4 regions of the Neobacillus sp. PVCKKU3 genome follow, and region 3 is predicted to be linked to each of the others. Evidence: riboswitches for the same ligand, from Rfam matches in the RefSeq annotation. Region 3 holds a riboswitch; each other region holds the start of a gene.
The links. A riboswitch is a leader RNA that binds a small molecule or an ion and turns the genes downstream of it on or off. The one in region 3 is predicted to bind S-adenosylmethionine.
Positions count from the first base shown of each region.

Region 1: linked by a shared signal. The riboswitch ahead of metK (methionine adenosyltransferase) and the one ahead of ACNQGS_RS15340 (methionine ABC transporter ATP-binding protein) in region 3 are both predicted to bind S-adenosylmethionine.
Region 2: linked by a shared signal. The riboswitch ahead of ACNQGS_RS20415 (methionine biosynthesis PLP-dependent protein) and the one ahead of ACNQGS_RS15340 (methionine ABC transporter ATP-binding protein) in region 3 are both predicted to bind S-adenosylmethionine.
Region 4: linked by a shared signal. The riboswitch ahead of ACNQGS_RS23235 (methionine ABC transporter ATP-binding protein) and the one ahead of ACNQGS_RS15340 (methionine ABC transporter ATP-binding protein) in region 3 are both predicted to bind S-adenosylmethionine.

Region 1 covers NZ_JBLVQN010000005.1:26,512-30,727, forward strand. The annotation lists gene pckA (phosphoenolpyruvate carboxykinase (ATP)) at 1-1,409, opposite strand, end outside; SAM riboswitch class I at 1,673-1,806, shown strand; gene metK (methionine adenosyltransferase) at 2,071-3,273, shown strand; gene asnB (asparagine synthase (glutamine-hydrolyzing)) at 3,506-4,216, shown strand, end outside.
Region 2 covers NZ_JBLVQN010000033.1:51,176-55,391, forward strand. The annotation lists gene ACNQGS_RS20405 (polysaccharide biosynthesis protein) at 1-251, opposite strand, end outside; gene ACNQGS_RS20410 (helix-turn-helix domain-containing protein) at 1,067-1,411, shown strand; SAM riboswitch class I at 1,510-1,624, shown strand; gene ACNQGS_RS20415 (methionine biosynthesis PLP-dependent protein) at 1,707-2,819, shown strand; partial or broken gene ACNQGS_RS20420 (PLP-dependent transferase) at 2,819-3,055, shown strand; gene ACNQGS_RS20425 (bifunctional homocysteine S-methyltransferase/methylenetetrahydrofolate reductase) at 3,166-4,216, shown strand, end outside.
Region 3 covers NZ_JBLVQN010000021.1:22,150-26,365, reverse strand. The annotation lists gene ACNQGS_RS15350 (MetQ/NlpA family ABC transporter substrate-binding protein) at 84-923, opposite strand; gene ACNQGS_RS15345 (methionine ABC transporter permease) at 943-1,617, opposite strand; gene ACNQGS_RS15340 (methionine ABC transporter ATP-binding protein) at 1,607-2,620, opposite strand; SAM riboswitch class I at 2,719-2,828, opposite strand; gene ACNQGS_RS15335 (NAD(P)/FAD-dependent oxidoreductase) at 3,021-4,136, opposite strand.
Region 4 covers NZ_JBLVQN010000043.1:1,846-6,061, reverse strand. The annotation lists gene ACNQGS_RS23245 (MetQ/NlpA family ABC transporter substrate-binding protein) at 1-790, opposite strand, end outside; gene ACNQGS_RS23240 (methionine ABC transporter permease) at 806-1,471, opposite strand; gene ACNQGS_RS23235 (methionine ABC transporter ATP-binding protein) at 1,464-2,489, opposite strand; SAM riboswitch class I at 2,612-2,718, opposite strand; gene ACNQGS_RS23230 (O-acetylhomoserine aminocarboxypropyltransferase/cysteine synthase family protein) at 2,844-4,160, opposite strand.

The DNA.
Region 1 (4,216 bases), on a different contig from region 3:
TTTAGGCCAAAGAATGTATCCTTAACAGTTTCTACGTGATTTAGTTCTCCTTCAAGAGCTGCCTGCACCATTGCTCTTGTATATGAGAGTTTCATACGATTGCCGACGCCGTATTCTCCGCCAGTCCAGCCTGTATTAACCAAAAACACATTAACGTTATGCTCAAGTATTTTTTCTCCTAGCATTTCGGCATAGCGTGTAGCCGGCAGCGGCAGGAATGGTGCACCAAAACAGGTTGAGAAGGTTGCCTGCGGTGAAGTAATGCCACGCTCTGTTCCAGCAAGCTTTGATGTAAATCCGCTTAAGAAATGGTACATGGCTTGTTCCCTTGTTAATTTAGCGATTGGCGGAAGAACACCAAATGCATCTGCAGTTAAAAACACAATGGTATTCGGGTGCCCGGCAATGCTAGGCTGGACAATATTATCAATGGCCTCCATTGGATATGCGGCCCGAGTGTTTTCTGTTAATGTTCCATCATCGTAATCCGGAATTCTCGATTCCTGGTTAATCACAACATTTTCAAGAACGGTCCCGAAACGGATGGCATCAAAGATTTGCGGTTCTTTTTCACGGGATAGATTAATACATTTTGCATAGCAGCCGCCTTCAATATTAAAGACGCCATTTGATGACCAGCCGTGCTCATCATCGCCGATTAGACGGCGATTAGGGTCTGCGGAAAGAGTTGTTTTTCCAGTTCCGGATAAACCGAAGAATAATGCTACATCCCCTTCAATGCCGACATTCGCTGAACAGTGCATAGAGAAAATATTGTTTTCAGGCAGTAAATAGTTCATGACAGAGAAAATTGATTTTTTCATTTCCCCCGCATATTCAGTTCCTCCAATTAGAACTACGCGGCGTTCAAATGATATAATAATGAAGGTTTCAGAATTCGTACCGTCGACTGCCGGGTTTGCTTTGAAATTAGGGGCAGAAATTACTGTAAATTCAGCTTCATGAGTCAGAAGTTCATCTTCCGAAGGCCGAATGAACAACTGGTGGGCAAAAAGATTATGCCAAGCAAATTCATTTATGACTTGAATCGGCAGTTGTGATTTCTTATCAGCACCAGCAAAGCCTTTAAATACATATACTTCTTCTTGCTGTTTTAAGTATTCTAATACCTTATTATAAAGATGATCGAAAGTCTCTTGTGAGATTGGCTGATTTAAAGAACCCCAGGCAATTTTATCTTTGGTTGACTCCTCCAAAACAGTGAATTTGTCTTCTGGAGACCGCCCAGTATATTTTCCTGTTGAAACACGAACCGCTCCGGTGGAAGTGAGTGTCCCTTCTTTTCTGCTGAGGATTTTTTCAACTAGCTGCGGCACAGATAATTGGACTTGGACATTACTTTCATTAAGTAATTCCTTTAATTCATTTGGGATATGAACAGAATTCATTTAATGAACCTTCCTTTTTATGGTTTTTTTAATTTGATATATTAATATTGAATAGTATAACACAATTAAAATAATAGTCTATACTAATTAGCGAAATTATGCTGTATTTTATACCTTATTCTAAAGGTGATTAAAAAGTCATGAAAAAAACAGTTTAAGCATATTTTGTATCATACTCCATTGTATATTTTGGTTAATGTTGCTAAAAAATACATTGACATACTTTAAGAATCTGGGGTATGATTTAACCTTGAACGGATACTCTCTTATCCCGAGCTGGTGGAGGGACAGGCCCTATGAAACCCAGCAACCTGCAACTAGGAAAATGTCTATTTTTAGTCGTTTTTCGGGCAAAGGTGCTCAACCTGATGCAAGGCTAGTCCTTGAACGATAAGAGTGAAAGGCACGCAAAATGTTTGCATTCAACCTTTCCTCATGGAAAGGTTTTTTTGTCTATTTGGCAAACACACGTGCTGTTTGAATCGCTTTACTAATCTTCTAAAGAATCTCGGTTGGGTTTTTTCGGTAGTATTTCATAAAAACCTGATGTTTATTTCATACTATTAGGGATGAGTTCCGTATCAAAATGGAGGTTATTTGGAAAGGGTGTTAACCTTTGAAAAGTGAGCCTCATTATTTCATTATTATAGGAGGAATTCAGATGTCACTAAAACGCCATTTGTTCACTTCTGAATCAGTAACTGAAGGTCATCCTGATAAGATTTGTGACCAGATTTCTGATTCTATTTTAGACGCCATTCTAGCAAAGGATGCAAATGCCCGCGTAGCTGCTGAAACATCAGTAACGACCGGCTTAGTTCTAGTTGCCGGCGAAATCACTACCTCTACATATGTAGATATCCCAAAAATTGTTCGTGAGACGATCAAAGAAATTGGCTATGTTCGTGCGAAATATGGCTTTGATTCGGAAACATGTGCGGTGTTAACCTCTATTGATGAACAGTCTCCTGACATTGCTATGGGTGTCAATCAAGCACTTGAAGCTCGTGAAGGTCAAATGTCAGATAAAGAAATTGAAGCAATTGGTGCAGGTGACCAAGGTTTAATGTTCGGCTTCGCCTGTAACGAAACGAAAGAGCTGATGCCTCTTCCGATATCTTTAGCCCATAAGCTTGCCCGCCGGTTGACGGAGGTTCGTAAAGAGGATATCCTTCCATACCTTCGTCCGGACGGAAAAACACAAGTAACGGTCGAATACGATGAGAACAACAAACCGGTTCGGATTGATACAATTGTTATTTCCACCCAGCACCATCCGGAAATTGGACTAGAGCAAATCCAGCGCAATGTTAAGGAACATGTTATTAATCCGGTTGTACCAAAAGAATTAATCGATGAAAATACAAAATATTTTATAAACCCAACCGGCCGCTTCGTAATCGGCGGACCGCAGGGGGATGCAGGACTGACTGGCCGTAAAATTATCGTGGATACTTACGGAGGCTATGCCCGTCACGGCGGCGGCGCTTTTTCCGGTAAGGACCCGACAAAGGTTGACCGTTCTGCCGCTTATGCTGCACGTTATGTTGCTAAAAATATTGTCGCAGCAGGTTTAGCTGAAAAATGTGAAGTCCAGCTTGCCTATGCGATTGGTGTAGCAAGACCGGTATCGATTTCCATCGATACTTTTGGCACAGGCAAAGTCAGCGAACAGGTATTGGTTGACTTAGTAAGTAAAAACTTCGACCTGCGCCCTGCAGGAATCATTAAAATGCTGGATTTACGCCGCCCCATTTATAAGCAAACAGCAGCTTACGGACATTTTGGCCGTACGGATGTTGATCTTCCTTGGGAACGCACTGATAAGGCAGATGCATTACGTGAGCAGGCAGAAGGAAAATAATATGGAGTGGGAGTTGCATTAAGGTGTAACTCCCATTTTTCATTAAACGTCTATTTTCTTGTTCAGTGTTTTAAAAATTGGAATAAAATGTTTAAGTAGGACTATTGAAGTGAAAAATGATGATACATGATTTTCCTTTTGTTCACAGTGCCATTTTTGAAAAAAAAGTGGTAGTATTAGAGAGTATGTTTTTACAAAAGGATATTTTGAAATAGAGTAGGTGAGGTACATAATGTGCGGTTTTATCGGTTGTGTACATGACAAAACGCAAAATTATCGTGACGAAGAAAAGCAGCTTTTTAAAAATATGAACGATATTATAACCCATCGTGGACCAGATGATGATGGTTATTATGATGATGATCATATTCAATTTGGTTTCCGCCGGTTAAGTATCATTGATATTGAATCCGGGCACCAGCCGCTAACGTATGAAAACGAAAGATACTGGATTATTTTTAACGGTGAAATTTATAACTATGTCGAGCTTCGTGAAGAGTTGCTCAAAGAAGGACTAACTTTTTCCACAAGCTCTGATACAGAGGTTATCATTGCTCTCTACAGCCATCTAAAGGAAAAAGCAGTTGAACGCTTGCGCGGGATGTTTGCTTTTGTTATCTGGGATAAGCAGGAACAAACACTTTATGGGGCTCGAGATCCGTTTGGAATTAAACCATTCTTTTATATGGAGGATGGTGACAGAACCTTCTTTGCTTCTGAGAAAAAGAGCATTTTGCTGGCTCTTAAAAATGATGTGCTGGATTATGATTCCTTGCAGCATTATCTAACCTATCAGTTTGTTCCAGAACCTGATACCCTATCTGAAGGAATTAAAAAGCTTGAACCAGGCCATTATTTTACAAAAAAAATCGGCTCGAAGATGGAAATGAACCGCTACTGGAAGGCACATTTTCACCCAGTACTAAAATCGGAAGATGACTTC
Region 2 (4,216 bases), on a different contig from region 3:
ATAGTAGATGTAACTACCTTTAAAATAAGGATGGATTCCCCTATACTGGCATATTGCCAGGCTTTTTTATAAAGCCTAAATATAAATGAAAAAGTATGATGACTTAATAAAATGGCGATTGAAGTAAATAAATTCAAGACGGTGAACACATTTGTAGTTGCATCAACCAGAAATCGGCTGAAAAAGATAACACTAATGACGATACAAGAATCAACCAAAAAAAATATAGACAATCTCTGTCGGTAGGTCATAATCCCCCCCCTTTTTAGGTGCAATAAATAACATGTTAATGCTGATTATTAAATTAAAGCTTTTGATTAGAAGAGTTCTTGAATCCCGCCTAAGCAAAAGCTTTAATGGTAAAACAGGGCATCCAACCCCCCCTCACATCACACTATCGACGACAAGCGTCTAAGGTTCTTCTCAACCCACAGCATGACCGAGTGCCTCCATTGATAGTGGTAAGGAGACATCACCCATTATTAATAGAAATTGCGATTGTTCGTTAGACAACAAAACACGTGCTATATAAAGAACGTAATTATTAAAAAAATACCAATAATATAAATTGGTCAATTTTACCTAAATCTTTTTTCCTAACTTTTATTAATATGAATCCCTCTTTCATTATTAACATTATAACAAACGAATAGTTCTTGGTAAAGAACAACTAAGGTTAAATTTTTCGACTCACTTTTTTATTGAAATATCCATAAAATATTTACTGCAATTCTTTATATTGCACAGCCTTTAACCTCTTCTTTATGAAAATCAAGTAAAAATATTGTATAGCTCTCTTTCGATTTGTTCTTTAAAGAGAACTAAAAGTAAGTTATAATATTCTTAACTGTGGAAAAATAATTATTTTACATATTCACCAAATTCGACCTTCCAATATCAAAGTTTTTAGAAACCTATTTATTTAGATTAATTTTTCCTCTAAATCTTATATTCAAGTCTTTTGGCGATCTTCATCGTTTCAGTCAAAATTAATTATTCTTAGTTTCTTTCAGGCCGGTTCCTGGAACAAACAATCAATTGAAATTAGGGAATAAGGGAGATTACTATGATTGGTGAACGAATAAAAAAATTACGAAAGCAAAAAAATTTTTCGATAACTGAGCTTGCTGAACTCGCGAACGTCTCAAAATCATATCTAAGTTACATCGAGCGGAACCTTAATAAAAACCCATCCATTTATTTTTTACAAAAAGTGGCAAGACCTTTAGATGTCACTTTAGAATATTTGCTGACTGGACTTGATAATGATGATTTATCCCCCAGCGAAAATGAACTGGACGAAGAATGGAAGAAAATTATTGAAAAGGCAATTGAAGACGGAATAAATAAAGATGATTTCCGAGAATACATTAACTATATTAAATTCAAAATCTGGGAAAAAAATCAATAAAACGCTTACTTCAACAACTTAAACAAGAAATAAAGAAAATACATTGACACCATTCATATAGTGTAGTAAATTTTATAAATAGTCAAAATATTAATATGTTCTTATCAAGAGAGGTTGAGGGAAGGGCCCGGTGACACCTCAGCAACCTTCAATGTCTTTAACATTGAAACGGTGCTAAGTCCTGCAAATTGTTACTAATTTGCGAGATAAGAAGAGTGACAGATGTATTGTACATGCAAAGGTCTTCTTCTTATAGAAGGCCTTTTTTTAATATCAAAAAGGAGTGTAGACAACAATGTATAAAATCGATACGAAACTTGCTCAAATTGGGAACCGCAGTGAAACTACAACAGGAACCGTTAATCCCCCAGTATATTTTTCAACTGCATTCCGGCACGAGGGGATTGGACAATCAACAGGCTTTGATTATATTCGAACCGGAAATCCGACACGCCAGTTGCTTGAGAAAACCATCGCCGATTTAGAAGGTGGAGATCAGGGCTTTGCCTGCAGCTCTGGAATGGGGGCCATTTTAACAATTCTTTCCTTATTTCAGTCTGGTGACGAATGGCTTGTCAGCGAGGATTTATATGGCGGAACCTACCGTTTGCTCGAAAAAGGCTTTCAAAAGTGGGGCTTGAAAAGCCAATATGTAAATACCTGTTGTCCTGAAGAGGTTGAAAACAACATTACACCAAATACAAAAGCAATCTTCTTGGAGACACCAACTAATCCGCTTATGCAGGAAGCCGATATTGCCGCCATTGCAAAAATTGCCAAATCGCATGACATTTTGTTAATTGTGGACAACACCTTCTATACCCCTCTTCTGCAGCAGCCGATTGCACTTGGTGCAGATATCGTGATTCATAGTGCAACGAAATACCTTGGAGGCCACAATGATGTTCTAGCTGGACTGATTGTCGCGAAGGGTAAGGAACTTTGTGAAGCATTGGCCTTCCATCATAACGGTGCGGGTGCCGTTTTAAGCCCCTTCGATTCCTGGTTGTTAATGCGCGGGATGAAAACATTGTCGCTCCGTATGGAACGGCATGAGAAAAACGCTAAGGCTGTTGTTGAGTTTCTTTCCAATAGCGATGCGGTGACAGATGTCCTTTATCCAGGAAGAGGCGGAATGGTTTCTTTCCGTATTAAAGATGAAACGTGGGTAAATCCGTTCCTACAAAACATAAAACTGATTTCGTTTGCTGAAAGCCTTGGCGGAACCGAAAGCTTTATCACGTATCCAGCGACCCAGACCCACGCTGATATCCCGGAAGAAATCCGAATTGCACAAGGTGTCTGTAACCGTCTATTGCGTTTTTCTGTAGGAATTGAAGATGCAGAGGATATTATTTTTGACCTAGAGCAGGCTTTTGCTAAGTTAGTTGAAGGAGTTAATGTGTGATGGAACACGAAGAATTTAGTTTTGAAACTAGACTTCTTCATAATCGGCATAAAATGGATGCACAAACAGGAGCAGTCAGTGTCCCGATCCAGCATGCATCTACCTTTCATCAGTTTGAAATTGACAGTTTTGGAAAATACGATTACGCCCGCAGCTTAAATCCAACCCGGGAAGCTCTGGAGGATATTATTGCAGAACTCGAAGGCGGAACCCAAGGGTTTGCCTTCTCTTCTGGGAGCCTGCTGCGACTTTCAGTCGGACTTGAAAAGCCTGAAGACTTGATTAAGGACTTTTCACAAGCTTTGGAAAAGCTGCAGGTGAATAAGCTCTCTCAAGGAGAATAACGATGAGTTTTTTAGAAAAATTACAAAATCAAATTTTGATTGCCGACGGGGCCATGGGAACAATGCTTTATTCCTATGGCAAAGATTCCTGTTTTGAAGAATTGAATCTTTCCCGCTCTGAGCAAATTCAGAATATCCATAAAGCCTATATAGATGCCGGTGCCGATATTATTCAAACGAACACCTATGCGGCCAACTATTTAAAGCTTGGACGATACGGGCTGGAGGATTCAGTCAAGGACATCAACAGTGCCGCTGTACTAAATGCCAAAAAAGCTGCCGAGAACCGTGCCTATGTGCTTGGGACCTTGGGGGGCAACCGCGGCATCAAGCCCAAATCCATTTCAATAGAAGAAATTAAACGGAGCTTTCGCGAGCAGCTGTATTGCCTTTTATTAGAGGGAGTTGACGGCCTTTTACTCGAAACCTTTTACGACCTGGAAGAGCTTGAAACCGTCCTGACCATCGCCAGAAAGGAAACCAATCTGCCAATTGTTGCGCAAGTTTCCCTTGCAGAACCGGGAATTTTGCAGGACCGTACTCCTGTCAATGATGCTCTGCAGAGACTTGAAGGGCTAGGCGCTGACGTTGTCGGCCTAAACTGCCGGCTTGGCCCGCATCATATGCTGGTTGCGCTCGAACAAATCGAGCTGCCTAAGCGAGCCTTTCTTTCAGCCTATCCAAACGCCAGTCTCCCTGCTTATACGGATGGAAAGTTTCATTATGATGGTGATGCCGATTACTTCCGCAGGTCTGCGGCTGAATTCCGCAAGCAAGGTGTCCGACTTTTAGGAGGATGCTGCGGCACAACACCTGAACACATCAGGGCATTTGCCACCGAATTAAAAAACAGCACTCCGATAACAGATAAAATAGTAGAATTAAAACCAAAGAAAATCATAGTTGAAGATCGTCCTGCCAAGCGGGACTACACCCCTCTTCAAGATATTGTGCAGGAACGGCCATCAGTTATCGTGGAATTAGATCCTCCAAGAAAGCTTGATACAACGAAGTTTTTTGAAGGGGCAAAGGTTTTAAAGGAAGCAGGAATTG
Region 3 (4,216 bases):
TTCCTTTAGGATTCTCCAATCTTTATTGGCGTATCCAATGAAAAAAGGATATGGATCTCGTCCATACCCTTTTGATTTAAAAATTACTTTTTCATCCAGCTTGGTTTTCCAAAACCTTTAAACTGATCATCGATGACTTTTTCGAAATCTGCTGATTCAACAACAGCTTTCAGATCTTTTGATAACTGTGAATCTTTGTTGCTTGTTTTAACTGCCACAATATTGCGGTAATTGTCTGCCATGTTTTCAAGCGTTAAGGCATCAAGAAGATTCATTTTTGCTGCAAGAGCAAAGTTTCCTGGTACTGCAGCTAAATCTGCACTTTCAACTGAACGTGGAAGCTGGCCTGCTTCGATAGGCTGGAACTTTAGGTTTTTCTTGTTTTCAGCGATGTCTTTTTCAGATACTTTTAGTGGATCTGCATCTGCTTTGATAGTGATAAGCCCTGCATCACGAAGTGTGTTTAATGCACGTGCTGCATTTGTCGGGTCGTTTGGAAGTGTAACAGTTGCCCCTTCTTTTACATCTTTAATCGATTTTATTGTGTTTGAATAAATCCCCATTGGTGCAGTTGGCACAGAAATAAGTGCTGTTAAATCCATGTTGTTTTCTTTCGCGAAATTTTGAAGGTAAATCGTGTGCTGGAACAGGTTGGCATCGATATCGCCATTGTTTAATGCTTTGTTTGGCTGGATATAGTCACTGAATTCAACAATTTCAACTTTGTAGCCTTTTTTCTCTAGGCCTGGTTTAATCGCTTTTGTTACCATGTCGCTATATGGGCCTGCAGTCGCGCCTATTTTAATTTCTTTTGATTCTGTTGCTTTTTCCTTGCCGCTTGCTGTTTTGTCCTCGGAGTTTCCGCATGCTGCTAATGCAAAGACTACACAAAGTAATAAAATGCTTGTTAACCATTTTTTCATAATAATTTCTCCCCTTTATTTATCTTCTTTTATCTACAACTTTGGCGATATAGTCACCAAGAAGCTGAATGACCTGAACTAAAATAATTAAGATTAAAACTGTTGAAATCATGATGGTATTGTCGTATCGATAATAACCGAAGCGAATCGCCAAGTCTCCAATACCGCCGCCGCCGACTGTACCGGCCATGGCCGAGAAACCAACTAAACTAATGAGTGTTAACGTGACACCTGAGATGATACCGGATCTGGCTTCAAGTAATAGGACATCTTTTATAATCATCCACGGGGTTGCCCCGGCAGCAATAGCTGCTTCGATTACGCCTTTGTCAATTTCTCTCAGTGCATTTTCAACAATCCTTGCAAAAAACGGAATTGCCGCAACCGATAGCGAAACACTGGCGGCAGTTGGGCCTATGGTAGTCCCGACGAGTAAGTTTGTCAGTGGGAGCAATGCCACCAATAATATAATGAAAGGAATCGACCGGACCATATTGACAATAAAACCCAGGACATTCTGGACGGCTCGATTTTCCATAAACAATCCTTTATCGGTTATGTAAAGCAATATCCCAACCGGCAATCCGATTATCGTCGATACGACCAACGAAATCGCAATCATATAGATGGTTTGAAAAAATGCTTTATTGATATCCGGAATAAGCTCCATCAGATGTGCAAAATCAAAGCCCATTGTGTAACACCTCCACCTGTGCTGCCCGGTTTTCAATATAATTTAGGGCTTTTTCTATTTCCTCTTTTTGTCCTTTTAGCTCCATTATGAAAATACCAAGCGGTTGCTCTTGAATATATTCTATTGAACCATGCAGAAAATTACCTTTTACGTTAAATTGTTGAAGAGTATCAGAAATGACCCCCTCTCCAGCGACTTTTCCTTTGAAGGTCACTTTCACAATTGGACCCTGGCAGCTTTTTAGAATAACTTCCGGGATTTCAAGAGTTACAACACTTTCTATAAATTCTTTTGTAAGTGCTGTATGCGGGTTGGCAAAAATGTCATATACCGAACCTTCTTCCACAACTCGTCCATCCTGCATAATTGCCATCCGGCTGCAGATTTCTTTAACAACATCCATCTCGTGAGTGATCAATACAATGGTGATGTTGAGTTCTTTATTGATTTTTTTCAATAGATTTAGTATCGACTTTGTTGTCGTAGGGTCAAGTGCTGATGTTGCTTCGTCACATAAAAGCACCTTCGGATTATTTGCGAGAGCCCTTGCAATACCGACTCGTTGTTTCTGACCACCGCTGAGCTGTGATGGGTAGACATCACGCTTATCGGATAGGGCGACCATTTCCAGAAGTTCCTCCACGCGTTTCCTTACTTGATCCTTAGGATAGTTGGCGGCTTTTAAGGAAAAAGCAATATTTTCATAGACTGTTTTTTGGCTGATTAGGTAAAAGTGTTGAAAAATCATGCCTATTTTTAAACGTGAAGATCGTAATTGCTCGCCTCTTAGGGATGTCAAGTCAGTGCCATCGACCGTTATACTGCCAGAGGTTGGCCTCTCTAACAGATTGATACAGCGAAGCAGTGAGCTTTTTCCGGCACCAGAGTACCCGACGATTCCAAAGATTTCACCTTCCTGAACGGTTAGTGAAACATTATCAACACCTTTTACTTCACCCTTTTTTGTCTTATAAATTTTGCTAAGGTTCTTTATATCAATCATACTGATTACCTCATTTTTCCGATATCTAAACTAGACTTTATACCCAAACAAAAAGCCCCATTCATTCTGAAAGGGGCGTCGAAATTAAATAGAATTTCGGCTTATCTTTCAGAATGAAAGTACAGTCATTCTGCAGGAATTGGCACCTTCCCAATCGGGGGTTGCCGGACGTCATCGGGCCATGTCCCTCGGTCGCTCTGGATAAGAAAATTAAATTAACAAATAATTAAGTTATATTAAGATAGTACAAATCTATTTTTGTTTTGTCAATCATCTAAATTATAGCGCAATTTACCCGATAGCGTTTTCAATATTGTCATATCAACTTATTATTAAATAAAAAATTTTTTTGTTCGATTAGAAAAGAGCTTTTCGCATGAAAAGCTCTTTGTGCATAACATTAGGCTAAAGCACCAGCAACATCATAGTTATGAATATCAATTTCCAATTGTTTTCCGAGTGCTAGTTTAGCGAGTTCTGCCCCTAAATATGGTCCGCTGGTTAATCCTGATGATCCTAGACCATTCGCTAATAAGATTCCTTCATAATTCGGAATAGCTCCAATAATAGGAAGAAAACCGGGAGTAAAAGGACGAAACCCTACCCTAGTTTCCAATATCATTCCACTGGCAAGTCCAGGAGCGACTGCCAAAGCTTTATTTAAGATTTCTTGGACACCTCCAGCCGTTACCCGATTATCAAATCCAGCATCATTTTCGTGTGTTGCTCCAATGACAACACGTCCACCTTCAAAGGATAGAATGTATTGATCGGATGGCGGCATGACCACCGGCCACGAATTTGTATCGATGTCTTGCATTTGTAAATGAATTATTTGCGCCTTCTGTGGCCTTACCAAAAATTCAACTCCTAATGGAGACAAAAATTCCTTTGCCCAAGCCCCTGCTGTAACAATAACTTGATCAGCAGAAAATGTTTTTTCATCCACTTTTACCCCTTGGACTTTATTGCCACTACTGATTAATGAGGCATCCCCTTTAACAACTTGGGCTCCATGCTTTACTGCAGCGTTAACTAGTGCATTACGTAAAGCCCGGCCATTTACACGTGCCCCGCCACTAACATAAACTGCCCCAAATTCATCGGACAACGGCGGAAAAAGTCGATTCGTTTCAGTTGGTGATAAAATTGTTATTTCGCCGATTTCGGGAGCATCCTCCCAACGGGTCCGTGCCCGTTCTGCCATCTTTTCCAACTTTGCTGGATCAGTGTGAATACTTAATGCCCCAACTCGTTTATAACCCGTATCTTTTTCCCCATCTGCTTCTAACTGAACTATTAATTCTGGATAATACCGGGCTCCACCTTTAACCAACTGGTACCAGGCTTTATTACGACGTTGGGACAACCATGGGCAAACAATCCCCGCAGCCGCGTCAGTGGCTTGACCGGGGACATGCCGGTCCACTATGATAACCTCGGCCCCCCATTTTGCAAGGTGATAAGCAGTGGATGCTCCGAGTATTCCTGCCCCAATTACAATTACCTTTTGCATAACTCACCTCAAAACAAAAACTCAGTCTTATAGACTGAGCAAAGTAGATAATATATATATTACAACAAATACAATACTGC
Region 4 (4,216 bases), on a different contig from region 3:
TAATAAAATCTTGAATTTCTTTCGATTGAAGAACCTCTACAAGTGTTTTGATTTCTTTACGGTCTTTGTCTTCTGAACGAACTACAACAAGGTTGGCTGGAACCACGTCACTGCCTTCAAAGGCAATACCATATTTTCCAATATCAATGCCGCCTTCTAATGCATAGTTAGTATTAATGGCAACCGCATCACCTTCACCGTTTTCAAAGGAAGATGCTAATAATTTTGCTTCAATTAATTTAGGGAACTTCAGGTTCTTTGGATTTTCAACGATATCATCTATTCTTGCGTTTGCACCAACGCCTTCTTTAAGCTTGATTAATCCAGCCTTTTCAAAAATCGGCAGGATACGGCCGTGGTCGCTTAAAGAATCACTCATAATAATGGTTGCACCATTTGGAAGATCTTTTAGACTTTTATACTTTTTTGAGTAAATGCCGATTGGTTCTTTATGAACCCCACCCACACTGACAAAATCAAAATCTTTATTTTCTTTCATCTGCAGATCTAAATATCCAGGTGTTTGGAAATAGTTTGCATCTATTTCTTTATCCTTTAATGCTACGTTTGGCAGAATATAGTCTTGGAAAACTTGAATTTCCAAATCAATACCTTTTTTCTTCAATATTGGCTTTGCCGCTTCAAGTACTTCTGCGTGTGGTACAGCAGTTGCACCAACAACTAATTTTTTGTTCCCATCTTTATCTGCCGATTCATTTTTTGCACCGCCGCAGGCCGCTAAGGCAAATACGGTAAACGCAATGAAGATCAAACCCAGAACTTTTTTCATTTTTTTCTCCTCCTGTTAACGTTTATCTGTTCTCTTTGTAAAATAATCTCCAATAAATTGGATAATAAAAACTAAGATTAAAATAGCAATCGTTGCCACTAATGTAACCATTGGCCTGTTGCGTTGAAAGCCTTCTAGATAGGCAAAATGACCAAGTCCACCGGCTCCAATGACCCCAGCCATTGCAGTAAAGCCAACAAGTGAAATCGCCGTAACGGTAATCCCGGAAATTAATGCTGGCAAGGATTCTGGTATTAATACCTTAAAAATAATATGTCCATGTGTTGCACCCATTGATTGGGATGCTTCAATCACACCTTTATCAATCTCCCTAAGGGCGATTTCCACCATTCGAGCATAAAACGGAGCTGCTCCAATAATCAGTGCCGGCAGTGCAGCATTGGCACCGAGCATTGTTCCAACGAGAACTTTAGTAAAAGGGATTAATAAAACAATTAAAATAATAAAGGGAATGGATCTAAAAATATTTACAAAGCCAGCAATAATTATGTTTACCCCGCGGCTTTGCCATATGTTTCCTTTACTCGTTAGAAATAGCAGCAAGCCTAGTAACAAGCCCAAAATAAATGTCGCAAGGACCGAGATAGCGGTCATATAGATCGTTTCACGTGTTGCCAGTAACAGCTCATCCCACTTAACTAATTCCATAAAGTCAGCCATTACTGATCACCTCCACGCCCACTTGCTGCGAGTGAATATAATCGATGGCTTTCTGAATTTCATTAGCTTGGCCATCCAAATGAATAAATAATGTTCCATAAGACCCGTTTTGCGTATGTGAAATATTACCTTGGAGAATATTTACTACGACATCATAATCACGAATCACACGTGTGATTAATGGCTGCTCTGTTGCTTCCCCAAGAAACGATAGTTGAATGACCTTTCCATGCGGATAGCGCTCAAGCAAATGCTCTGCTGTTTCCTTTGTTTTTTCCGGTTCGGTTACCTGCTGGACAAACCGTTTCGTAATCGGCTGCTGAGGGTTTTTAAATACATCAAGCACCGGACCAAGCTCGACAATCCGCCCACTTTCCATGACCGCTACTCGATGACAGATTTTCCGGATGACGTGCATTTCGTGAGTAATCAGCACAATCGTTAAGCCGAATTGTTTATTGATATTCACTAAAAGGTCGAGAATAGAGTCTGTTGTTTGCGGGTCGAGTGCTGATGTTGCCTCGTCACATAAAAGCACCTTTGGGTTATTGGCAAGGGCCCGGGCAATCCCGACCCGCTGCTTCTGCCCACCGCTTAACTGTGAAGGGTAGGCGTCACCTCTGCCCTCAAGGCCAACTAACTTGATCAACTCTTCAACTCGTTTTTTCCTTTCCGGAGCGCTCACACCGGCAATTTCTAATGGAAACGCGATATTTTCACTGACTGTTCTTGACCAAAGTAGATTGAAGTGCTGGAAAATCATGCTGATTTCCTGACGGGCTTTTCTAAGCTCTGCACCCTTTATTTTTGAAATCTCCCGGCCAGCCACGTTGACAGTTCCACCCGTAGGCAGCTCAAGGCCATTTAACATGCGGATTAAGGTACTTTTACCAGCCCCGCTATATCCGATCACACCAAAGATTTCTCCTTCTTTTATATCCAGGTTTACTTCATCAACAGCTTTTAGCTGTCCCTGCTTGGTAGAAAAAATCTTTCGTACATTTTTAATGGAAATCATTGAATCACCTACTTCTTGTCCTTATTATAGGATTTGATAATTTTCATGAAAGAATTCTATTTTAGTAAAATAAAAAGCCTCTCCGCAAAGGCAGAAAGGCATCATTATCAAATGAATCCTTTCTCCCATCTTTCAAAGCCGCAGGCTTTGTGTGAATTGGCACCATTTCAATAAAATTGACGGTTGCCGGGCTTCATAGGGCACATCCCTCCACCTCTCTTGATAAGAGCAAAAGCTATCCTATATTTAATTATCCATGCATTAATACTATTATTATGAAAGTAATAGTATCACGGTTAGATAGTAGTGTCAACGACAAAATTCTACATTTTCAAAAAACTATTTAAGGAAAATTTAGGCATTTGTTTTTAAAGATGTTAAGCCTGTTGCAGCTTCGATTGCATCCTCTAAATCTTCCACTAGGTCCTCAACATTTTCGATTCCAATGGAAAGACGGATCAAGTCTTCAGAAACACCCGCTGACTTTAATCCTTCCGCATCCAGCTGCTGGTGTGTGGTGCTTGCCGGATGGATAATTAAGCTCTTGGCATCGCCGACATTGGCCACGTGCGCCCATAGGGTGATCGCATCGATTAATTTCGCACCGGCTTCTCTTCCGCCTTTAATGCCAAATACAACCATTGAACCAGCGCCCTTAGGTAAATATTTTTGCGCCAATTCGTAATCAGGATGTGATGGATACCCCGGATATGAAACCCATTCAACCGCAGGATGATTATGCAAGTATTCCACTACCTTTTGGGTGTTGGCGACATGCTCTTTCATCCGTACATGAAGCGTTTCTAACCCAAGAACAAACTGGAATGAGCTTTGCGGGCTTAAAGCAGGCCCCATGTCGCGGAGAAGCTGTACGCGTGCCTTAATAATATAAGCAACCGGTCCAAGAGCCTCTGCATAAACAAGGTCATGATAGCTGGAGTCTGGCGTTGTTAAGCCTGGGAATTTCGGTGAATTCCAATCGAACTTGCCTCCGTCGACAATGATGCCCCCTGTAGTTGTTCCATTACCTAATATCCACTTGGTTGCGGAGTGAACGACGATATCAGCGCCATGCTCAATCGGACGGCACAAGTATGGTGTTGCAAAGGTATTGTCCACGATAAGAGGAACCCCTGCTTCATGAGCAATATTGGCTACCTTTTCAATATCAAGGATTCTTAAGCTTGGATTGCCGATCGTTTCAGCAAAAACAGCTTTTGTTTTTTCCGTAATGGCGGCACGGAAGTTTTCCGGATTCTCAGGGTCGACAAACTTCACATTAATCCCGTATTTAGGCAGGGTCACTGCAAATAGATTATACGTTCCACCATATAGATTGGATGCAGCAACAATCTCATCACCCGCTTCGGCAATGTTTAAGATGGCCAATGTGATGGCAGACATTCCGCTTGCCACTGCCAGTGCGCCAACGCCGCCTTCTAGAAGCGATACTCTTTCTTCAAAAACAGTTGTGGTCGGATTGTGAATCCTTGTGTATATGTACCCAGGTTCTGCTAAGGCGAATAGGTTGGCAGCATGCTCTGTGCTTTTGAATTGGTAGGCGTTATTTTGATAGATAGGTAGCGCCCGTGCTCCTGTTACTGGGTCTGGTGAGAGGCCACCGTGAACACTTAATGTTTCAAACCTTAACTTCTTTTGTTTTTCTGACATAGTTCTTATTCCCTCCCAATATAAAAATAAAACCCATGCTTCCTATAAGAAGATGG